DNA from 3 places in the Sorangium sp. So ce426 genome. Region 1 is predicted to be linked to each of the others. Evidence: riboswitches for the same ligand, from Rfam matches in the RefSeq annotation. Region 1 holds a riboswitch; each other region holds the start of a gene.
What was found. A riboswitch is a leader RNA that binds a small molecule or an ion and turns the genes downstream of it on or off. The one in region 1 is predicted to bind cobalamin.
Positions count from the first base shown of each region.

Region 2: it holds a riboswitch for cobalamin, as region 1 does, so the genes downstream of both, WMF44_RS05100 (TonB-dependent receptor) here and WMF44_RS21080 (TonB-dependent receptor domain-containing protein) in region 1, are expected to answer to the same signal.
Region 3: it holds a riboswitch for cobalamin, as region 1 does, so the genes downstream of both, WMF44_RS01390 (energy-coupling factor ABC transporter permease) here and WMF44_RS21080 (TonB-dependent receptor domain-containing protein) in region 1, are expected to answer to the same signal.

Region 1 covers NZ_CP150341.1:5,661,487-5,669,268, reverse strand. Annotated here, with positions in the region: gene WMF44_RS21095 (isochorismatase family protein) at 1-889, opposite strand, end outside; gene WMF44_RS21090 ((2,3-dihydroxybenzoyl)adenylate synthase) at 985-2,655, opposite strand; gene dhbC (isochorismate synthase DhbC) at 2,652-3,920, opposite strand; cobalamin riboswitch at 4,163-4,389, shown strand; gene WMF44_RS21080 (TonB-dependent receptor domain-containing protein) at 4,549-6,627, shown strand; gene WMF44_RS21075 (hypothetical protein) at 6,621-7,782, shown strand, end outside.
Region 2 covers NZ_CP150341.1:1,379,012-1,386,793, forward strand. Annotated here, with positions in the region: gene WMF44_RS05090 (hypothetical protein) at 1-351, opposite strand, end outside; gene typA (translational GTPase TypA) at 474-2,360, opposite strand; cobalamin riboswitch at 2,500-2,707, shown strand; gene WMF44_RS05100 (TonB-dependent receptor) at 2,946-5,168, shown strand; gene WMF44_RS05105 (hypothetical protein) at 5,336-5,635, shown strand; gene WMF44_RS05110 (hybrid sensor histidine kinase/response regulator) at 6,117-7,782, shown strand, end outside.
Region 3 covers NZ_CP150341.1:355,968-363,749, reverse strand. Annotated here, with positions in the region: gene WMF44_RS01410 (tetratricopeptide repeat protein) at 1-1,282, opposite strand, end outside; gene WMF44_RS01405 (3-hydroxyacyl-CoA dehydrogenase family protein) at 1,541-2,431, shown strand; gene WMF44_RS01400 (enoyl-CoA hydratase/isomerase family protein) at 2,995-3,816, shown strand; gene WMF44_RS01395 (hypothetical protein) at 4,505-4,681, opposite strand; cobalamin riboswitch at 4,780-4,987, shown strand; gene WMF44_RS01390 (energy-coupling factor ABC transporter permease) at 5,086-5,799, shown strand; gene WMF44_RS01385 (hypothetical protein) at 5,796-6,146, shown strand; gene WMF44_RS01380 (CbiQ family ECF transporter T component) at 6,136-6,885, shown strand; gene WMF44_RS01375 (energy-coupling factor ABC transporter ATP-binding protein) at 6,882-7,703, shown strand; gene WMF44_RS01370 (CbiX/SirB N-terminal domain-containing protein) at 7,679-7,782, shown strand, end outside.

The DNA of each region.
Region 1 (7,782 bases):
TCGGCAGCTCGGCGAGATCCACGAACGCGACGTCGATCCCCGCGGCGCGCCACTGCTCGACGAGCGTCATCAGCCGTATCGAGTCGAGCCCCAGATCGAGGATGCTGTCGCGATCGGAGATCGCCGAGGGGAGCTGGTCGAGGACCTCGGCGACGTCGCCGCGCAGGCGCTCGACCCACGGCGCCCGGTCCTGCGTCGCGCTGAGCGGCGCCTGCGCCGCCGCGTCGCGCTGCGGGGCGCTCGTCCGCTCGCGGGGCGCGAGCGCGGCCAGGACGTCGCTCGTCGGCAGCGCGACGCCGCACCGCTGCGCCACGTAGGCGATGGCCATGTCGTGCTGCTGCCGGGAAAAATCGGCGGTCGCGTCGGTCACGAGGAACGGCTGGACGTCGTTCATGAACGCCTCGCACGCGGTCAGCAGGCACCCGATGTGCGCGTACACGCCGCACACGATCAGCTGATCGCGGCCCCACCGGCGCAGGAGATCCAGGAGCTCCGTCCGCTGGAAGGCGCTGTAACGCCACTTGGTGAGCACGGTGTCGGCGCTTCCCGGCGCGAGCTCGCGCACGATCTCGTGCTTGTCGGGCTGCTGCGTCAGCCCAGGCCCCCAGAGATCCGTCAGCAGACCGCGCTGGGCCCTCGTCTGCTCGGCGGGCTGCTTCGTGTAGACGACCGGGATCCCGCTCGCCGCGCACCGCTCCCGGAGCAGGCGGACACTCTCGATCAGCTCGACCATCGGCGACGCGCTCGCGTCGTAGAAGCCGAGGAAATACTCCTGCATATCGTGGATCAGGAGGACGGAGCGCCCCGGATCCGGCCGCCATGACGCCCGGCTCTCCGGGAGCTCGTCGGCTCGTGGCATGCGATAGGTCTGGATGCGGGGGATGGCCATGGTCGTTCCTCTCTTCTCTCTCTCGTGATCGCAGCGCTCCTGTCGATGGAACGGGCCGCGGGCGTCGCTGCGCCGCCTGGGCCCGCGCTGTCCTCTCAGGCGCGCGCGCCCTGCGCGAGCCTGTCGGCGATCCACCGGCGGAGCGCCTTCTTGTCCACCTTGCCGACGCTCGTCGTCGGGAGGGCGTCGAGCCACTCGATGCGATCGGGCACCTTGAACTGGGCGACGCCGCGCTCGCGCAGGAAGGCGCTGATCTCCCTCGTCGGCGGCGGCTGCCCGCGGGCCACGAGGAACGCGCACGAGCGCTCGCCGAGGTGGGCGTCCGGCATGGCGACGAGCGCCGCGTCGCGCACCGCCGGGTGGGCGAGGACGTGGTTCTCGACCTCCTCGGCCGCGATCTTCTCGCCGCCGCGGTTGATCTGATCCTTGGCGCGGCCCTCCACGACGAGGTAGCCCTCCCGGGTCCGCCGCACGAGATCGCCGGTGCGGTAGAAGCCGTCGCGCGTGAACGCCTTCTCGTTGTGCGCGTCGGCCCTGTAATAGCCGCGGATCGTGTAGGGCCCTCGCGTGAGCAGGTGACCGACCTGCCCGGGCTCGACGTCGCGGTCGTCGTCGTCCACGACGCGGACCTCGTCGTGGGGCGAGATGGGCCGGCCCTGCGTCTCGAGCGCGATCGCGTCGGGGTCGTCGAGGCGGGTGTAGTTGACGAGCCCCTCCGCCATCCCGAACACCTGCTGCACCTTGCAGCCCAGGGTCGGCCCCACGCGGCGCGCGACCTCCGCGGGGAGCCTGGCGCCGCCCACCTGGAGCACCCTCAAGCTCGACAGGTCGTGCCGCGCCGCCCGGGCCGCTTCCAGCCAGACCGAGGCCAGCGGCGGCACGAGCGCCGTCAGCGTGACCCGCTCCCGCTCGATCCACGGGAACGCCTCGTCCGGGCTGGGGCGGCGGCAGAGCACGACGCGGCCGCCGGCGTGGAGAACGCCCAGGCTCCCGGGTGAGCTGAGCGTGAAGTTGTGCGCGACGGGGAGGGCGGCGAGGTAGACGCTGCCCTCGTCGAGCCCGCAGATCTCCGCGCTGGCCCGCACGCTGTAGAGGTAGTCGTCGTGCGTCCGCGGGATGAGCTTCGGTACGCCCGTGCTCCCGCCGGACAGCTGGAAGAAGGCGACGTCCCCCGCGGCGGGCTCCGGGAGCGCGACGGGCTCCCTGTCCAGGCCGGAGAGCGCCGTGTGTTCGCCCGGATCGCCGGCCACGAGCACGTGCCGCAAGGTCCTGACGTCGCGCCGGATCTGGCTCGCCAGCGCGCGGTAATCGAACCCGCCGTCCCGGTCGGCGATGACGTACGCGACCGCCTCGGTGTGCTCGCAGAAATAGGCGATCTCGGCGCGCCGGTGCGCGGGCAGCGCCAGCACGGGGAGCGCCCCGAGCCGGAACAGCGCGAAGCACACCTCGAAGAACTCCGCGATGTTCGGGAGCTGGACGACGACGCGATCCCCCGGCCGGAGCCCGAGGTGCAAGAGGCCCGCGGCGAGGCGATCGGCGCGCCGATCGAGCTCACCGTAGCTCAGCCGGCGATCGCCGCTGACGAGCGCGATCCGATCCGGGTGCCGCGCGGCCCGCTCGCGCAGCAGGCGCCCGAAGGTCTCGCCGCGCCAGTAGCCGGCGCGCCGGTAGAGATCGGCCACCGCGGCCGGCCACGGAGTCCAGCCGTCGAGCGCCTGCGGTCGCGCCTGCGCGGGCGCCGGCCGGCTCTCCTCCGGAGCGCTCATGCCCGCTCCCGCGCCTGGTCGAGGCCGAGCGCGTTCAGCATCGTCCCGAGCTTGGCGGTGGTCTCGGCGAGCTCGTGCTCGCCGTTCGAACCGATGACGATCCCGGCCCCGGCATAGAGGCGGAGCGCCCGGCCGGCGACGTCGGCGCATCGGATGACGACCGCCCACTCGCCGTCGCCGCTGGCGTCGGACCAGCCCACGAGCCCCGTGAAGAACCCGCGATCGAACCGCTCGATCGCCCCGATGGCCTCGCGGGCGCGGTCCGTCGGGTATCCGCACACCGCGGGGGTCGGGTGCAGCGCGGTGGCCAGCTTCATCGAGGAGATCGAGAGATCGCGCAGCTCCCCGGTGAGCCGGCTCGACAGGTGCCACAGCGTCGGGGTCTGCGTGAGCGAGGGCTCGTCGGGGACGCTCAGGCGCCGGCAGAACGGCCGGAGCGCGGCGGCGACGGCGTCGACGACGATCGCGTGCTCGTGCCGGTCCTTCTCGGACGCGAGCAGGGCGATCGCCCGCCGGCGGTCCTCGTCGGGGTCGGGGCTGCGGACCGCGGAGCCGGCGAGCGGATTGGCGATCACCCGGAGCCCGGAGCGCGACAGGAGCAGCTCCGGGCTCGCGCCGAGGAGCGTCCGCGCGCGAGACGTCGCGACGCCGCGCTCCGCGCTGGAGAGCCCCGCCATGGGATCCGAGAGGTTGGCGGCGAAGGTGTAGCCGTTCCGGTTCTGCTGCGAGAGGCGCTGGAGGACGACGCGGAGATCGACCGGCTCCCGCAGGACCATCTCCAGCATCCTGGAGAGGACCACCTTGCTCAGCGCCTCGGACCGCATCAGGCCCACCGCCGTCTCGACGCCGCGCACGTAGTCGCGGGGCTCGGGGACCTGGCGCAGCTCCTGGACGGTGATCGGCAGGTGCGCCCGCGGCGATTCCGACGTGGGGTTGAGCGGGCCCGCGCTCTGGATCGCCCTCGGCACGATGAGGTGCGCCGGCGACGTGCTGTTGAACGGCACCGCGCCGACCACCATGGGGAGGCTCTGGCCGGCGCCGGCCCTCGACGCCGACGCGAGCACCCTCGTGACGCGGTCCGCGAGGCGGTCGCCCTGATCCGCGCCGTTCGGCTCGAGGATCATGTCGTGTACGCCCTGCGCGAGGAGGGTGCGTGTCGGCGACGCGAAGAAGAACGCCGACTCGGGGGTGTATTGCTTCAACAGCTGCCCCGCGTTCGCCGCGGGCAGCGCGACAGCGGCCGGTATCGAGATGGAACTCGTCACATTCAGCTCCGATGGGCGTCGAGAGCCACGTGGGCTCAGGTCATCGGGCGCTGGACGTCAGGTCTCTGGCCGCTCGTTGCTGATAACTGATAAAGAAAATCAGTTTCAAGTGACTCATGGCACACGCGTGCAAGACTGTCAAGGGACTCCCGGTTCTGTCTCGGGTGTGCGTCGCCGGTGGGCTTGTGGACGGGGCGCTCCGGGTCTTCGCTTCTGCGTTGACATCCTGCGTGACGGGTGCGACGAGTCGCCCCGCCATCGGTGCTCGTCCGGCCATCACCGGGCGAGCTGAAAAGGGAACCCGGTGAGAATCCGGGACTGCCCCCGCAGCGGTGAACGGGAACGACCATCACCAAGAAGCACTGGGCATGCACCAGAGCAGCCTGGGAAGCGGTGATGTGTAGGAGAGCGACCGGCGACGGCCGCAGCGCCCGTGAGTCCGAAGACCTGCCGAAGGTGCGCGCGCCGGTGCGCCGGCGCGCGCTGACCTGAGCCTTCGAGGGGAAGGCGCCCAGGCCCTCGACCACCTCGCTCGCGCGCGGTGTCGCGGCCCGTCACGCAGCCCCCTCGCTTCGGCTCTCGGCTCACCCGGAGCAGCGCGGGGTCGACGCGGGCAGGCGGCGCGTGAATGGTTGATTCCTCGGATCGTCGGTCGCGGCGGCGCCGGAGCGCCGGCGTGGCGTGCTGGCTCTCGCTCGCCGCCTGCAGCGCCGTGGCGGCCCTGCCGGCCGCCCGCGCCGACGAGCCGCGCAGGCCGGAGGCCGAGCAGGAGGGCGGTCGCGCTGCCGCCCCGCCGGGGCCGGACCCGCTGGAGGTGCGCGTCGAGGGGGATCGCCTGCGCGCGCCCGCGCCGCCCAAGGACAGGTCCGTCGCGGGGTCGGTGCTGGGCCGCGAGCGCCTCACCGGCGCGGGGCTCGGGGCGGCGGACGTCCTTCGCACGCAGCCGGGCGTGCTCATCATCGAGACGGGCGGCTTCGGCGGGCCGGCGACCGCGGCCCTCCGGGGAGCGACCGCCACGCAGACGCCGGTGTACCTCGCCGGCGTCCGCCTGAACGACGACGTCGTGGGGACGGCGGATCTCTCCCTCGTGCCCCTCTGGCTCATCGAGCGCATCGAGATCTACCGCGGCCACGCGCCCATCGAGGCCGACCGCCTCGGCCCCGGCGGCGCGATCTTCTTCGAGCCGCGGCGGCCTTCCCGGACGACGGCCGGCGCGGGCGCCATGGCGGGCTCGCTCGGCGCGCGGCGCGGGTGGGCGTTCGCCGGCGCCAGCGCGGGCCCGGTGAGCGCGATCGTCGGGGTGAGCGCCGAGGCCGCGGAGAACCGCTACGCGTTCGTCAACGATGGCGGGACGCTCTTCGACGAGAGCGACGACACCCTGGAGCACCGGCAGAACGCCGACGTGCGCACGATCGACGCCTGGGCGCTCGCGCGCGTCGAGCTCGGCGGCGGCGCGATCGTCGACGTGATCGCGAACGGCACCGAGCGCGAGCAGGGCGTGCCGAGGCTCGCGCTCCTGCCGTCCCGAGAGGCGCGGGGGGAGTCGCGGCGCGCGCTTTCGTCCGTCGCGGCGCGGGTGCCGTTCGGCGGAGAGGCGCAGCACACGCTCGAGGCGCGCACCTCGTTCATCGAGGCGCGCTCGGAGGTCCACGATCCCCTCTTCGAGCTCGCGCTGCAGACGCCGGAGCTCCGCCTCGCCGGCCGCCGCCTGGAGCAGACGCTCGGGGCGACGCTCTCCTTCGCCGACCGGCTCCGGGTGCGGCCCGTGCTCTCGGTCGCGCGCGAGGGCATCTCGCGCGCGCCGGACGACGTCCCGCTCGCGCGGGCGCGGCGCTCGTTCGCGCGCGGCGCCGTCAGCGCGGAGGCGCGCCTCGGCGAGGGGCTCGCGCTGCACGCCCTCGCGAGCGGGGAGTGCCACGCCACCGGCGCGGACCGGGAGCGCCCTTGCGACGTGCTCGTCCCGACCGGGCGGGTCGGCGTGGAAGTGGGGAGCGACCGGCTCCGGCTCCTCGCGACCGTGGGCCGCTACGTCCGCGTCCCGACGCTCGGCGAGGTGTACGGCGTCTCCGGCGTCGTCCACGGCAACGCGGAGCTCGAGCCGGAGTCGGGCGCCACGATCGAGGCCGGGATCCGGGCGCAGACGGGGCGCGGCGCCGTGCTGCGCGGCGCCTTCATCGACGTGTTCGCGTTCGGGAGCGCGGTCTCCGGGCTCGTCGCGTACGAGAAGTCCGGCCAGGGCTACGTGAGCCCGTACAACGTCGGCCGCGCCCGCGTCGTGGGCGCGGAGCTCCTGGCCGGGGTCGAGGTGACCCGGTTCCTCCGCGCCGAGATCGCGGCGACGCTGCTCGATCCGCGGGACACGACGCCGGGGCGGACGACGAGGAACGACCTCCTCCCGTTCCGCTCGCGCCTCGTCGTCGCGCCGCGCCTGCACGCCGAGTGGAAGCGCCCGGGCGGCGCCGTGTTCTCGGGCGCGTCGGGCGAGCTCCGGGCCGTGTACCAGTCGAGCCGGTACGCCGACCCCGCCGGCCTCGGCGTGATCGCGGAGCAAGCGACCCTCGACCTCGACGCGGAGGCGAGGTGGCTCGGCGGGCACCTCGCGGCGAGAGCTCGCGTCGCGGACCTCCTGGACGCGCGGCGCACGGATGTCGTCGGGTTTCCGCTCCCGGGGCGGAGCGTGTTTTTCACACTGGAGTCAACATGGTGAAGATCAGTCGGTTTGCGTTCGCGATCTCGATTCCGATGCTCGGGTGCAACGTGGATTCGCCGCCGCCGTCGACGGGCGGCGTCCACGGCGGCGGCGACGGCGACGCGTGTGAGAGCGGCGTCGTCATCGTGACGAGCGACTACCAGTCGACGAACATCGCCGTGTCGGCGCTCGACGGGACCACCCTGTCTCCTTCCTTCGTGTCGAGCGGCGCGGCGAAGCCGGGGCTCAGCCTCGCGCTGTCCGGCGACGTCGATGTCCCGGGGGCGGCGTCGCCGTCCGGCCGCGTCGTCCTGCTCGATCGGTTCGGCACGAACGTGATCACCTGGATGGATCTCGAGACCGCCGAGGTCCTCGCGCAGCTCCCGGTCGGGCAGGGGTTCGAGTCGAACCCTCAGGACTACATCGAGGTGGGCGCGGACCGCGCGCTCGTGTCGCGCTACGGGAGCAACCCGAGCCCTGGCGTGGAGCCGTTCGACGAGGGCGGCGATCTCCTGATCGTCGACACGAAGGAGTACTCCATCGCGGGGCGCATCGCCCTGCCGGAGGAGGGAGAGGGGCTCCTGCCGCGCCCGTCGGGCATGGCGCGCGTCGGTGACGACGTTGTCGTGGCCCTCGGCCGGCTCGCCGCGGACCTCTCGACCGTGGGTGAAGGGCGCCTCGTCGGCGTCTCGCCGGAGCAGGGCGCTGTCACATGGACGGTCGACGTGCAGGGGCTCTACGGCTGCGGGCGTCTCGCCGTGTCGCCCTCGGGAGAGCGGCTGGCGGTCGCCTGCTCGAGCCGCTTCGACGTCGAGGCGATGGAGTACGATCCGGCGACGAGCGACGTCGTGATCTACGACGCTCGCACCTCGCCCCCGGAGGAGATCGAGCGGCTCGGCGTGGCCAGGGCGCTCGGCGCCGCGGTCCAGCCCACGCTCGCCTTCGCCTCCGAGGACGTGCTCCTCGGGACGGCCTACGCGGGCGGCGCGTTCGCCGGGGACCGCGCCTTCTCCGTGAGCATCACCACGGGCGAGGTCACGACGCTCGCCGAGGCGACCCAGTCTTACGCCTTCGGCGGCGTCCACTGCTCGCCCGGCTGCGGCGATGTCTGCCTGCTGAGCGACGCGGAGAGGAGCAAGCTCCGGCGCTGGAAGGTGGCGGCGAGCGGCGCGC
Region 2 (7,782 bases), 4.3 Mb from region 1:
GGGGATATGGTTCACGGAGGCGATCGTCTCGCCCATGCAATCGAAGAAAGGGGCGGTCAGCGCGTTGCACGGGCGCTGCACGGAGAGCAGGTCGGCGCAGCGCTCGCGACACCGGAGCTCCGGGCACGTGACGCCGTCGAAGAGCGTGCAGAAGAAATCGCACGAGGCCCGCTGCTCCTCGACAGAGGCCCCGCCGGAGCTCGCCGACTGCGAGCCCCCGGCTGCGCCGGCGCCCCCGGCGCCGTCGGAGCTCCCGGGGAGCCCGTCGACGACGACGGCCCCGCCGCAAGCACCCGCCCCCGAGAGCGCGATCAGCGAAGCCAGGAAAGCGAAGATCAGCGTCGTTCTCATCAGGGCATCTTATAACGCGGCAGGCACGGCAGCGGCGGGCGTCGCACGTTCCGCGCGCCCCGATGGCCAGCGCGGCAGGCACGGCCGGGGCGCGCGTCGGACGTTCAGCGCGCCCCCGCCGCTCACTCCACCGCCTGCGATTGCTCGATCGCGTCCTCGCGGCGCTCCCGGCGGTTGCACGCGAGCACCTTCTTGCGGACGCGCACCGCGTCGGGCGTGACCTCGACGAGCTCGTCGCCGTCGATCCACTCCATCGCCGTCTCGATCGTGAGCAGCCGCGGGCTGGCCAGGAGGACGTTCTCGTCCTTGCCGTGGTTGCGCACGTTCGACAGCTTCTTCTCCTTGATGACGTTGACGTCGGTGTCGTTCGGCCGGTTGTGCTCGCCGATGATCATCCCCTCGTAGACCTCGACGCCGGGGACGATGAAGAACATGCCGCGCGGCTGCAGGTGGTGCAGCGCGTACGGGGTCGCCACGCCGACGCGATCGGCGACGATGGCGCCGGTCGGGCGGCGCATCATCGGGCCGCCCCAGGGCGCCCAGCCGTCGAACATCGTGTTGAGCAGGCCCGTCCCGCGCGTCGCCGTCAGGAACTCGCCGCGGAAGCCGATGAGCCCGCGCGACGGCACCCGGAACTCGAGGCGGGCGCGGCCGAAGCCGGGGTTCGTCATCTTCACCATCCGGCCGCGCCGGGAGCTGAGGCGCTCGGTCACGATGCCGACGTAGGTGTCCGGCACGTCCACGACCACGAGCTCGAGCGGCTCCATCACCTCGCCGTCGATCTCGCGCGTCACCACCTCGGGGTTCGAGAGCTGCATCTCGTACCCCTCGCGCCGCATCGTCTCCACGAGGATCGCCAGCTGGAGCTCGCCGCGGCCGAGCACCACGAACGTGTCGGGCACCTCGGTCGGCTCCACCCGGATCGCGAGGTTCTTCATCGCCTCGCGCTCGAGCCGCTCCTTCAGGTGACGGCTCGTCAGGAACTTCGACTGCTTGCACTTGCCGGCGAAGGTCGACGTGTTGACGCCGATCTTCATCTTGATCGTCGGCTCCTCGACGACGATGCGCGGCAGCGCCTCGGGGTGCGCCGGATCCGTGATCGTGTCGCCGATCGTGACCGCGTCGATCCCGGCGATCGCGATCACCTCGCCCGCGACGGCGCTCTCGACCGCGACGCGCTTCAGCCCCTCGTAGGCGTAGAGCATCTTCACGTAGCCGCGCGACTGGCCGCCCTCGGCGAGGAGCGCGACGTCGGCGCCGGACCGGGCGGTGCCGCGGACCACGCGGCCGACCGCGAGCCGGCCCACGTACTCGTCGTGGGTCGTGTTGCAGACGATGACCTGGAGCGGGCCGTCGGGGTCGCCGGAGGGGCCGGGGACCCGCTCGAGGATGGTCTCGAAGAGCGGCTCGAGGTCCTTCGCCTCGTGCTCGAGCTCGCGCTTCGCCTGGCCGAACTTCGCGATCGCGTAGAGCGTCGAGAAGTCCATCTGCGCGTCGCTCGCCTCGAGGTCGCAGAAGAGGTCGAACACCTCGGAGAGCACCTCGTGGGCGCGCGCGTCGCTCCGGTCGATCTTGTTGATGACCACGATGACAGGGAAGCCGCGCTGGAGGCACTTCGAGAGCACGAAGCGCGTCTGCGGCAGCGGGCCCTCGGCGGCGTCGACGAGGAGGAGCGCCCCGTCGGCCATCATGAGCGTGCGCTCGACCTCGCCGCCGAAGTCGGAGTGGCCGGGCGTGTCGACGATGTTGATCTTGACCCCGCGGTACCGGATGCTCGTGTTCTTCGCGAGGATGGTGATGCCGCGCTCCCGCTCGAGGTCGTTCGAGTCCATGACCCGCTCGGCCACGACCTCGTTCTCTCGGAAGGCGCCCGACTGGCGCAGCATGTGATCGACGAGGGTCGTCTTCCCGTGGTCGACGTGGGCGACGATGGCGATATTGCGGAGATCGTTACGGGGCATATACGGCGGCGGCCGTGTAGCACGCGACCCACGGAGGAGCGAGCCCATCCTCGCTAGAGCCCGAACGTCCGGCCTGCACGGGGGCCGCGCGTCGAGGCGCTCGGATGAGGAGCGCGAGGCGCGGGAGCGGCGCGCGCCGAGCGGGCGAGCGGAGCGGTAGCGATTGACAGCCGGAGGCGCGCGGCCATAGGGTGCGCGCCGCGCTGGTGCCCGGGCGTTCGCCTGGGCCGAAGAGGGAACCCGGTGAAACTCCGGGGCTGCCCCGCAGCGGTAAGCGAGAACGACCTCCACCCCATGCACTGGCCCGACGAGGGCTGGGAAGCGGTGGACAGTAGGGAGCCGGTCAGACCGGAGCGCTCGCGAGCCCGAAGACCTGCCAGCGCCCGGCGGCGGGAGACATCCGGCGCCGGTTCGACCTGGGAGCCTCGAGGGAGGCGGTGAGGTCCGAGCCGGTGCAGCTCTGCCTCTGCCACGTCCCGGATACCGAACCGCCCCCCGCGTCGCCTTCCGGTCGCCCGCGGGGGCGAGAGGTCGGTCCAGCGCACCGTGCGATGGCCAGCCATTTCGTCCTCGCGGAGCTCGACGCGAGCGGCCCGACGCCGCTCCGCGCGATTGCGGCGAAGGAGGACACGAATGCTGCGCGAGACGGTCACGACGAGCCACGGGCACCGCCATCCATTTCATCTGCTCGCCGCGTTATCCATGGTGCTGGCCGCCGCGCGGCCCGCGCGCGCCGAGGGCCTCGCCCCCGAGTCGCCCGCTGCCCCGCCGGAGGCCGCCGCTGCCCCGCCGGAGGCCGCCGCTGCAGCGCCCGCCGGCGAGGGCGCGCCCGCGGGCGACGCCGCGATCGAGGTCACGATCCAGGCGGAGAAGCCGGGCAGCGAGGCCGCGTCGCGCGTCTCCGTCGGACACCGGGAGCTCGAGCTCAGGCCGAGGCTCCGGCCGGGCGACCTCCTCGAGGCGGTCCCCGGGCTCTTCGCCGTGCAGCACGCGGGCGGCGGCAAGGCGAACCAGTACTTCCTCCGCGGATTCGACGCGGACCACGGGACCGACGTCGCCTTCTTCGTCGACGGCGTGCCCGTCAACATGGTCAGCCACGGCCACGGGCACGGCTTCACCGATCTCTACTTCATGATCCCGGAGCTCGTGACAGGGCTCGACGGGTACAAGGGGCCTTATTACGCGAGCATCGGCGACTTCGGTACGGCGGGCGCCGTCAACCTGCGCTTCGCCGAGAAGCTCGAGGAGAGCCACGCGCAGGTCAGCCTGGGGCAGTACGGTATCCAGCGCGGCCTCGTCATCGCCTCGCCGGATCTCGGCGACACGTGGCGCGCGGTGGCCGCGGCGGAGATCTACCGGAACGACGGGCCGTTCCTGAGTCCGGAGCGGCTCGAGCGCTTCAACGTGTACCTGCGGGCCACGCACGATCTGGGCAACACAGGCAAGGTCCAGATGACATGGATGTCGTATGGATCGACCTGGCACGGCTCCGGCCAGATCCCCGCGCGCGCCGTGTGCGGCGAGGGTGAGCAGGGCGGGTTGAACCCGCCGCCGTCGGCGTTCGGACAGCCGTGCATCGACCATTTCGGCGCCGTGGATCCGACCGAGGGCGGGGCGACCGAGCGGCACATGGCGTCCGTCGCGACCTCGATGGCGTGGCGGGACGCCGATCTGAGCGCGCTCGCCTACCTCGTCCGCTACCGCTTCACGCTGTACTCGAACTTCACGTTCTTCAGCGAGGACCCCGTCCACGGCGACCAGATCGAGCAGAACGACGACCGCGCCGTCGGGGGCGCCGATCTCCGGTTCCGCCGGCAATACGAGATCGGCGGGGCGAGGTTCACGACCTCGCTCGGCGCGCAGATCCGCGCGGACGCGATCGACAAGTCCCTCCACCACGACGAGGCGCGCGAGCGGATCGAGGAGAAGAGCAGGACCCACGTCGACGAGAGCCAGATCGGCGTTTACGTCGAGCAGGACGCCCGGCTCCGGCGCTGGCTCCGCGTCGTGCTCGGGGCGCGCGCGCAGTGGATCGACGTCAACGTGGACGATCCGGGCGAGGACCTCGAGGCGGCGGGGAACAGGTCGAGCGGCGCCCGGGGACAGATGCAGCTGCTCCCGAAGCTCACGGCGATCGTGTCGCCCGCCGAGGGGGTTGATCTGTTCGCCCACTTCGGGCGGGGCTTCCACTCGAACGACGCGCAGGGCGCGGTGCTGGGCGAGGGGGCGGCGACGCTGATCACGCCCGCGACGGGCTACGAGGTCGGCGTGCGGGTCGCGCCCCTGCGCGGGCTGTCGCTGAGCGGGGCCGCGTTCCTGCTCGACCTGGACTCGGAGCTGGTCTGGAGCGGCGACGCGGGAGCGACCGAGGCGTCGGGGCAGACGCGGCGCTACGGGATCGAGATCGGCGGGCGCTACCGGCTCCGGAGCTGGCTCTTCGCGGACGTGGACGCGACCTTCACCCGCGCGCGCTTCCGCGAGAACGCCGGCAACGCGAGCGCGGTCGCCCTCGCGCCGACCCGGACGCTGACCGCGGGCGTCGGCGTCCGCCCGACGTTCGGCGCGTTCACGCCGTTCGCGGCGCTGCGGGTCAAGGCGATCGGCGCTCGGCCCGCGACCGAGGACGAGTCGCTCACCGCCGAGGGGTTCACGGTCGTCGACGCCAACGCCGGGCTGCGGTGGAAGAACGTCGAGGTGGCCGCGGACATCCAGAACCTGTTCGATACGACGTGGCGCGAGGTCCAGTTCGCGAGCGCGTCGCGGCTGCCGTACGAGCCGGCCCCGGTCACCGGGATCCACTACTCGCCAGGGTGGCCGTTCACGGCGATCGGGCGGGCGACGCTGTACTGGGAGTAGGCGCCGCGCCGGCTCATGTCCGGCGGAGGTCCTCGCGTAGCGCGTCGAGCGACGCACGGAACGCGGCTTCGCTCACGGCGGCGCCCGTCGCCGCGGGCAGGAGCGCCGCGAACATCTGCCAGGCTTCCCGGAGGTCACATACCCTGTGCGGATAACGCTGACGGGCAATGAGCGTGAGCCCTGTCACGACGCTGCGAACCATCGCCGCCTGGAACCCCGAGCCCTCGAAGACAACCGCTGAGCACCTGATGGTCGCGCTCGCCTCCGCAAGGAAGCTCGCGATCGCCCTGCGCGCGGGCGCCGGCGGCAACGACGCCCCGCTCTCGATGAGGGTGAGCAGCCCTATGCCGCGCGGGTGCTTCTTGGCGAACTACGCGCACGCGTCCCTCAGGTGGCGCGCGCCGTCCTCGGTCGTCTCGCGGCGCCAGATGACACAGAAGATCCGGTGCCAGGAAGCCAGGACGTAGTCCGGTTGTCTGGTGACCACGTGCCAGGGGTCGGGATGCATGATGGTGCTCGTTCTGGAGCGGTCGCAGCGGAGATGCTCGCGGGGGCCTCAGGGTACACCGGCGTTTCTTCGCCCGCGACACGCACACCAAATCGAGCGTGAGCCACCGGGCGTCGGCAACGGATCGGCGGCGCGCGCCCTCGGAGCTGATGGGCAAGACAACCCCGGTGCCCTCGAGGCTGGGTGGCTCGCGCCGGACACGTTCGATGGCGCCACAATCGATGAGTCCGCCCTGGCACTCTCGAACCCTTCGAGCGGCCAGCGGTGGCCCCGCGCGGCCGCCAGCGGGCGCTCTCGACGCCGGCTCATGGGGCCATTGCTGTGCTCGTCACTCGCCGCTGCCGGCCGCCACGATGACGGCTCGCAGATGCGGAGAGCAGGACGGGAACGGAGAGCCTCGCCGCGTGGCAAACGTGCACCCATGCTGTAGGCTGTGCCGCATGGATCCGACGGAGCTCGGCGCCGATCTGCAATTCCGCCTGCTGGTCGAAGGGGTGAAGGACTACGCCATCTTCATGCTGGACACCGAGGGGCGCGTGATCACGTGGAACGCCGGCGCCGAGCAGATCAAAGGATACTCCGCGCAAGAGGTGATCGGCTCGCACTTCTCGCGCTTCTATCCGGCCGAGGCGATCGAGCGGAAGTGGCCACAGACAGAGCTCGCCGAAGCGCGGCGCGTGGGCCGCTTCGAGGACGAAGGCTGGCGCGTGCGCAAGGACGGCTCGATGTTCTGGGCGAACGTCATCATCACGGCCCTCCACGGCCCCGGCGGCGAGCTGCGCGGCTTCTGCAAGATCACGCGCGATCTGACCGAGCGCAAGCGCCAGGAAGAGTCGCTGCGGCAGAGCGAGGAGCGCTTCCGCACGCTGGTCGAAGGCGTGAAGGATTACGCCATCTTCATGCTCGACCCCGAGGGCAGGGTGACCATGTGGAACGCCGGCGCGGAGCGGATCAAGGGATACTCCGCGCAAGAGGTGATCGGGACGCACTTCTCGCGCTTCTATCCGGCCGAGGCGATCGAGCGCGGCCGGCCAGAGGCGGTGCTCGCCGCCGCGCGGCGCGAAGGCAGCTTCGAGGACGAAGGCTGGCGCGTGCGCAAGGACGGGTCGTCGTTCTGGGCGAGCGTCCTCGTCACGGCCATCCACGGCCCGAGCGGCGAACTGCGCGGCTTCTCCAAGATCACGCGCGACCTGAGCGAGCGCAAGCGCCTGGAGCAGATGGAGTCCAACGCGCGCCAGATGGAGGAATTCGTGGCGATGCTGGCGCACGAGCTGCGCAATCCGCTGGCGCCGATCGCCAACGCGACCAGCGTCCTCAAGCTCGAAGGCAAGGACAACGCCCAGGTCGTCTGGGCAGCCGGCCTGATGGAACGGCAGCTCGGTCAGCTCGTGCGGCTCGTCGACGACCTGCTCGACGTGAGCCGCATCACGCGCGGCAAGATCGCCCTGGAGTCCAAGCGGATCGATCTCGCCGACGTGGTGACGCGCGCGGCGGAAGCGTCCCGGACCTGGATCGACGCGCGCGAGCAGACCCTGGAGCTGCAGCTGCCCGCCGAGCCGCTCGCCATCGTTTCGGGCGACCTGGCGCGGCTCACGCAGGTGGCGAGCAACCTGCTGCACAACGCGGCGAAGTTCACGCCGCTGCGCGGCTCGATCCGGGTCACCGTGGAGGCGGACGACGCGCACGCGATCCTCCGTGTCCGCGACAGCGGCGTGGGGATATCGCCCGAGCTGCTGCCGCAGGTGTTCGATCTGTTCACGCAGGGGGATCGCGGCCTCGATCGCGTCGAGGGCGGGCTGGGCCTCGGATTGACGATCGTGCGCCGGCTGGTCGAGCTGCACGGCGGGACGGTCCGGGCGCTCAGCGAGGGGCCCGGCCGCGGCAGCGAGTTCATCGTGCGATTGCCGCGGCTGACGCGCCCCCTCGCGCCGCCGACGGCGGGCGCGCCCGCGACGAAGGCCGGGCGCAAGCTGCGCATCCTCGTCGTCGACGACAACCGCGACTCGGCCGAGAGCATGGCGCTGCTGCTCAAGCGCATGGGCAACGACGTGCACGCCGCGTTCGACGGCCCTTCGGCGCTCGAGCTCGCGGCGCAGCTCCAGCCGG
Region 3 (7,782 bases), 5.3 Mb from region 1:
TGCGCTCCAGGTCCTGCCGGTGGAGCTCGACGAGGGCGTTGTACCCCTCGGTCTGCAGGTAGAGGCGCTTCAGGGCGTCGCGCGCCTGGCGGTTCTCCGGGTCGGTCCGGAGCACGGACTTGTACTGCTCGATCGCCTTGGCGGCGTTCTCCTGCGACTCGGCGAGCCGCGCGAGCTCCGTGGCGATGGCGCGCCTCTCGGGGCCGTCGGGCACGGCGCGCTGCGCGTCCGTGAGGATCGTCGTGAGCCGCGGCTTGTCGCCGCGCTGCTCGAGCACCTCGCGGTAGAAGTTGAGCATCCCGGCGTGCGCCGGGTCGGCGCGGCGCACGCGGTCGAAATAGGGCTCGGCCGCCTGGGGCTGGCCGCGCATGCGCCAGTGGACCATGGCGATCTGCACGAGCATGCCGAGCTCCTCGCCGGGCTTCACGCCGCCGCTGCGGAGCTGGTCCTCGTAGAGGGCGACGAGGCGATCCCAGTCGCCCGCGGCGGAGTAGGCCTCGGTCAGGAACGAGAGCGCCTCGGGCTGGCCGGGCGAGAGGTCGAGCAGCTCCTCGTACGCCGCGACCGCGCGGGCCGGATCGCTCAGGCGGGCCTTGACGGTGCGCGCCGCGCGGACGGCCGCCGCGATGCGGTCCTCCTTGAGCTGGGCCTCGCCCTTGACGAGCGACAGGACGCGGACGACGGCGTCCCAGTCCCCCGCAGAGGAGAAGGCGATCTCGGCGAGGTTGGCCGCGCGGAGGTTCTTCGGGTCGAGCAGGAGGGCGAGCTCGATGAGCTCGGCCACCCTGGCGCCGAGCTCGGCGCGGCCGTAGCGGTAGCCGATGTCGGCCGCGCTCGTGTAGAGCGCGCTCTTGAAGGCGCCGTCGGTCGCGCCCTCGGCCTCGGCCACGTACCGGTCCACGAGGTCGCGCCACCGCTCGCGCTTCGAGGCGTCGGTCTCGAGCGCCTCGGCCGCGGCGTCGTCGTCGGGGCGCAGCTCGAGCAGCCGCTTGTACGCGGCCGCCGCGCGATCGACGTCGATGAGCTCCTCGTGGTAGACGCGGGCGAGCTCGGCCTGCATCGCGGGCTCGACGGCGCTGCCTGCGGCGAGGGCGATCTCCAGCTCGAGGAGGCGGGCCACGGCCTGCCATTCCTTCCGCTGCTCGTGCCGCCCGCGCGCCGCGCCGAGCAGGCGCTCGACGTCCCCGGGGCCCGCGCCGTTGTTCGGAGCAGTCACGGCCTCCGCGAGCTCGTTCCAGGCTGCCTCGTTCTCGGGCTCATCCTGCAGACGCCCAAGGGCCATCCGAATCGTCTCAACGCTCATCGTCTCTCCGCGGACCTCGCGAATTCGGTCCGGTCCGTTCACGGGCCGGGCGAAGATAGCCGGGCGGACGACACGGTTTCAAGGCTCCTCGCCCCCGCGGGCCTGGAAGGTCGGCCGGAGCTTTCGCGCGCTTCTGCTCCTGTGGCGCGGGGACGTCCGAGCGGGCGGGCCGTCGGGCCGTCAGGCCGCGGCGAGGGCGGTTCACCGCGGTCTCGGCTTCGGCTATCAACCGCGGGCATGGAAGCTACGACGATCAAGCGCTTCGGGGTGATCGGCGCGGGCCAGATGGGGCGAGGCATCGCCCAGGTCGCCGCGGCCGCGGGCCTCGAGGTGGTCCTGTGCGACGTCTCGAGGGCGCTGGCGGAGTCGGGCAAGGCCCAGATCGCCGCCATTCTCGCGAAGCAGGTGGAGAAGGGCAAGCTGGCCGCGGAGGCGCGGGAGGCGCTCCTCGGCCGCGTCGCGGTGGCCGACGGGATGGCGGGCCTCGGCGGGGTCGACCTGGCCGTGGAGGCGGTGACCGAGAGCTTCGACGTGAAGAGCGGGATCTTCAAGCTCGCCGACGCGGCGCTGCCGAAGGGGGCGATCCTGGCGTCGAACACGTCGTCGATCTCGATCACGCGGCTGGCGGCGGTGACCGGCCGGCCTGAGCTGGTCATCGGGATGCACTTCATGAACCCGGTGCCGCTGATGAAGCTCGTCGAGCTCGTCCGTGGGGTCCAGACGTCGGACGCGACGTACGAGGCCGTCCGGGCGCTCTCGGTTGAGCTCGGCAAGACGGTGATCACCTCGAAGGACCAGCCCGGGTTCATCGTGAACCGGATGCTGATCCCGTTCCTCAACGAGGCGTGCTTCGCGCTCCAGGAGGGGCTGTCCACGCCGGAGGACATCGACGCGGGGGCGCGGCTCGGGCTGAACCACCCGATGGGGCCGCTCGAACTCGCGGACCTGATCGGGCTCGACACGGTGCTGTCGATCGCGGAGGTGCTGCACCGGGAGTTCGGGGACTCGAAGTACCGGGCGGCCACGTTGCTCAGGAACCTGGTGGCTGCGGGGTGGTACGGGAAGAAGAGCGGGCGGGGGTTCTACGTGTACGACGAGAAGGGGCAGAAGAGCGGGCGGGCGGTGTAGGCGGCTGCTGCGGAGCCAGGGAGGGAGGGGGCGCCGCGCGGGGGGCCGGCGGGGGCCCCTCCCACGAACTCGCGCCTTTTGGGGGGCAATGGCCGGCTGAACGGCGGGAGCGGTCCGGGAGGGCGTCGCACGGAGCGGGCCGGCGCTCGGATTCGTGGGGCCCTACCCCGCCGGCCCCCCGCGCGGCACCCCCTCCCTCCCTGGCTCTCTCCAGGGGGGGAGGATGACGGGGGAGCGACGGCGGGATACGCGCGAGGCGAACACGGGTGTGCGGGTCGGAGGACGGGCGGTCTGCCCGACTCACTGCGATCGCACGCGGGCTCGTGGCAGGGCCGTCATGTCGCGCGCATCCGCAGTCAAGCGGTGAGTTCGGATCATCGAGCGACGGGCCGTGTCCCGGAACAGGCGCGTGACATGCTCTGGAAATCGCTCGGTTGGAAATCGCTCGCTCGTCGGCTCGGCAACGGCCTCGACACGGCGGGATCGGACGGACACGGAATGACGCCCTCCCTGGCCCGCGGCAGGCGCTTCCCCCCGGCCCGGGGCGCTGCTAACCACGATCCATGACCGCTCAAGAACAGCAGCCGGGGGCCCGCGGTACGCTCCAGTTCGTCGCCGTCGAGCGCGAGGGTCACGTCGCCACCGTGACCATCCAGCGGCCCGACAAACTCAACGCGCTGAACCCCGCCGTGCTCGGCGAGCTCACCGCGGCCTTCCGCGACCTCCTCGCGCCCGCCGAGGGCAACGAGGTCCGCGCGGCGGTGCTGACCGGCGCCGGCAAGGCGTTCGTCGCCGGCGCCGACATCGCGGAGATGGCGGCCATGAACAGCATCGCCGCGAAGCGGTTCGCCGACGCAGGCCACCGGCTCGCCGACCTCATCGAGACTGCCCCCTTCCCCGTGATCGCCGCCGTCAACGGCTTCGCGCTGGGCGGCGGCTGCGAGCTCGCCCTCGCATGCGACTTCATCTACGCCGCCGAAGGCGCCAAGCTCGGCCAGCCCGAGGTGAACCTGGGCGTCATCCCAGGGTTCGGCGGGACCCAGCGGCTGCTGCGACGGGTCGGGCCAGGACGCGCGCGCGAGCTCGTCTATTCAGGAGACATGATCACCGCCCAGCAGGCGCTCTCGATCGGGCTCGTCAACGCCGTCTTCCCAGCGACCGATCTGCTCGCGCGCGCCCGCGAGACCGCCCTCAAGATCGCCTCGCGCGGACCGCTCGCCGTCGCCGCCGCCAAGCGCGTCCTCCTGCGCGGCGAGAGCCTCGACCTCGCCGCCGCCAACGAGCTGGAAGCCCAGGCATTCGCCGCGCTCTTCGGCAGCGAAGATCAACAGCTCGGAATGAAAGCGTTCCTGGCGAAATCGCAGGCAACGTTCACGGGCAAGTAAAGGCTCGCGAGGCGCGAGGCGCGAACCGCGCGCTCGAGGGCAAAAAAATACCGCGCATCACGCTGGAGGGGGGCCCAGAATGACCGCGGCAGGGAAACCGCGCCGGAGTCTTGAACGTCCGCCACGGTGCAGAAGAAAGACCGCATGCGCTCCGGGCTGGGGGGTCCGCGCCGGCGCGCATGCGGTAGTCAGATTGTGGCATCCGCAAGCGCGTTGTCGATAACAAAGTGCAACGCGTGCACGCCGAGCGAGCAGAACGCTCCACGCGCGAAGGCGGCCAGGCGGGCGCGCGACCCACACACACTCGATCTGCGGGAATTCACGTTCGAGCCGGGCATACCCATCCACCAGAGACAGCGCCCAGCGCTGCGTTCGTCTCGCATTCCGAGGCGAGCGAACACGAAATCCCTGCTCTCTTCAATAAGAGAGGCCACGAGGCAGCAGGCCGTGCACCGGACACCTGCTCCCGAGTAAAGAGCCAGGACGAACAAAGCACACTGCGGAAGGAACGCGCCGGCGCCGGTATTCAAGCGCACGAGAGCCCCTCGTACAGACCCAGACCGAGACGGGGGCTGCGCCCGCGCGGCGACAAAGTAAACAGGTTTTATCTAAGGGGGACATAATTCAAGGCGTGTCGATCGACGACCCTTCGCGTGATGCGTCTGGGTCAATTTCTCGGCCTCGGCCATCACACATGACAGGGCATCGATCGCTCGTCGGCGCGCATGCCCGCTCGATCGGGGGCGCCGACGGGCGCGCGGCGCCCCTCGGCAGCGATGGCCTCGTGCGCCTCGGCAGCGCCCCCGAAGGCGGGCGCCCCGAGGGCGGGCGCCCCCGAGGGCGGGGTGCCCACCAGCACAGGCATCACCGCCGCGCCGACGCCGCGCCCGCCGAGCACCTCGTCCGCGATCGGGGCGCGACGTCCTTGACGCCGGGCACGAAACGGGATTACCGAGCACCGGCCTGACAATCCATTCCTCGGGTGCCCTCCGGGGCATAACAGGGAAGCCGGTGCAAAACCGGCGCGGTCCCGCCACCGTGAGTGGGGAGCTGCCTCCGAAGACCACTGGGCCCCATTGGAAGAGGCCTGGGAAGGTGGACGCAGCGCTGGGAGCTCGATCAGCTCCCTGAACCCATGAGCCGGGAGACCTACCCGAGCCTCCCACGAGGTGCAGCTTGCGCACGTCTTCGTGGCGTTCGGGTGCGGACTTCACCCGGAGCGCCGAAATCGGTCTTCACGGCCGCGCGTTGTCGATCGCCATCGTGTTCATGGGGACGCTCCTCGCGCCCCGCCCCGCGGCCGCGATGCACCTCGCGGAAGGCGTCCTGCCGCTCGGCTGGTGCGCCGTCTGGAACGCGCTCGCGCTGCCCTTCGTCGCGATCGCCCTCCACCTGCTCCGGCGCCGCACCCAGCAGGACGTCTTCTACAAGCCGTTCGTCGGCCTCGTCGCGGCCGCCGTCTTCGCGATCTCGTGCATGCCCGTGCCGGTGCCGACCGCCGGGACCTGCTCCCACCCGTGCGGCACGGGGCTCGCGGCGGTGCTCATCGGCCCCTGGATGACCGTGCTCGTCACCGTGGTGGCGCTCCTTATCCAGGCCCTCTTCCTCGCGCACGGCGGCCTCACCACGCTCGGCGCCGACGTCGCGTCGATGGGCATCGCGGGCGCCTTCACCGGATATTTCGCCTTCCACCTCGCGCGGCGCTGCGGCGCGAACCTCTGGGTCGCGGGCTTCCTGGCGGGCGTGACGTCGGACTGGGCAACCTACGCCACCACGGCGCTCGCGCTCGCGCTCGGGCTCTCGGGCGAGGGGTCGGTGACGTCCATGTTCACGGGCGTCGCCCTCGCCTTCGTCCCCACCCAGCTCCCGCTCGGCCTGCTCGAGGGCGTCATGACCGCGGGGGCGCTCGCCTTCCTGCGCGCCCGGCGGCCCGACATCCTGGACCGGCTCCAGGTCGTCCGGCTCGCCCCGGGGGCGTCGTGACGCGGCGGCTCGGACAGCGCCCGGCGCCAGCGCCGCTCGGGCGGCGCGCGTGCGTCGCGTGCGAGCGCGCGCTCCAGCTCGCCGCCTCCCTCTGGCTCGCCGCCTGCGGCAACGCGTCCTGGGACGGCGTCGACGAGGCCGTGGTGCGCCGCGTCGCGGAGGACGCAGGGCGCCACGACACGGGGCCGCTGTTCGCGGGCCTCGAGGGCGACCTCCTGCTGTTCGCGTTCCTCTGGGCCGGGCTCCTCGCCGGCTTCGCCCTCGGCTATTTCTCGCGCGTGCTCTTCGTCGAGCGCGCGGGCGCGCCCGCGGGCAAGGTCGGCGGCGAAGGCCTCCGTGCGGACTGACCCGCCCGCGCGGCTCCGCGACGTGGACGCCCGGCTCCGCCTCGGGGCCGCCGTGGCCGCGTGCTGCGTCGCCGCGGGCGCGCGCTCGCCCGTCACGCCGGCCGCGCTGCTCGTCCTCGCGTGCGCGGCCCTCCGCCTCCAGGGCACGCCGGCGCGCGACGTCCTCCGCGCCGCCGCGCCCGCCGCGTGGATCGGAGCGGTCGCGGCGGCGCTCGCGCTCGCGCTCACGCCGGGGGCGCCGCTCCTCCCCGGCGCCACGTTCCCGGTCGACGCGATCACGGCCGAGGGGGCCCACCGCGCCGTGGCCATCGGCGCGCGCGTCCTCGCGGCGGCCGCGGTGCTCCGGTGGCTCGCCGGCGCCGCCGCGCCCGCCGAGATCGAGGCGGCGCTCGCCGGGCTCGGCGTCCCCGCGGCCCTCGTCGAGCTGCTCGCGCTGACGCGGCGCTTCGCCGGCGTGCTCCAGCGCGCGGCCGACAGCGCGTGGAGCGCCGCCGCGCTGCGCGGCGGGTTCACCCGCCCCGGCGCCGCCGCGCGCTCGGCCGGCGCCGTCGCGGGCGTCGTGGCGCTCCGGACGCTGGAGCGCTCCGAGAGCGCCGCGCTCGCGATGCAGCTCCGCGGCTACCAGGGGAAGCTCCCCGTCGCCGACCGGAGGACGAGCGCGCCCGCCGCGAACGCCGCGTTCGCCGCCGCCGCCCTCGCGGCCCTCGGGCTCAGCGTCGCCGCGGGAGAGGCCGGATGATCGCGCTGCGCGCCCCCCGGCTCGGCTACCGGCGCGGCGAGCCCGTGCTGCGCGACGTGCGCCTCGACGTCGCCGAGGGCGAGTCCGTCGCGGTGCTCGGCGGCAACGGCGCCGGCAAGACAGCGCTGCTCAGGACGCTCGTCGGGCTCCTCCCCGCGCCCGGCGGCGGCGTCGAGATCGCGGGCCGCCGCGTGGGCTCGCCCTCGGACGCCGTCGCCGCGGGCGCCGCGCTCGTGCTCCAGGACCCGGACGACCAGCTGCTCGGCGCGACGCTCCTCGACGACGTCCTGTTCGGCCCGCGAAACCTCGGCCTGCCCGCGCCCGAGGCGCGCCGCCGCGCCGAGGCGGCGCTCGCCGCCGTGCAGATCGCCCACCTCGCCGACCGGGCCATCGAGGCGCTGAGCTTCGGCGAGCGCAAGCGCGCGTGCATCGCCGGGATGCTGGCGATGCAGCCGCGGGTGCTGCTGCTCGACGAGCCGACCGCGGGGCTCGACCCGGAAGGCGAGCTCGCCCTGTGCCAGACGCTGCGCGCGCTCTCCGAGCAGCAGGGGACCACGCTGGTCACCGCGACCCACGCGGTGGATCTCGTGCCGCTCTTCGCCTCGCGCGCGGTCCTGCTGGGCGACGGCGAGGTCCTCACGGACGGGCCGCCGCGGGAGGTGTTCGCGCGGGGGGAGCTCCTCGCGCGGGCGCGCGTGCGGCGGCCGTGGGTCGCCGAGCTCTGGACCCGGATGAGCCCCGTGCCGCCGCGGGGCGGCGCCGGCCTCCCGCTCACCCTGGAGGAGGCGCTCGCGTGCATGACGACGGTCTCCTGCTGATCGGCCACGGCAGCCGCGACGCCGCGTCGAACGCCGAGTTCGAGGCGATCGTGGCCGATTACGCCGCGGCGCGGCCCGG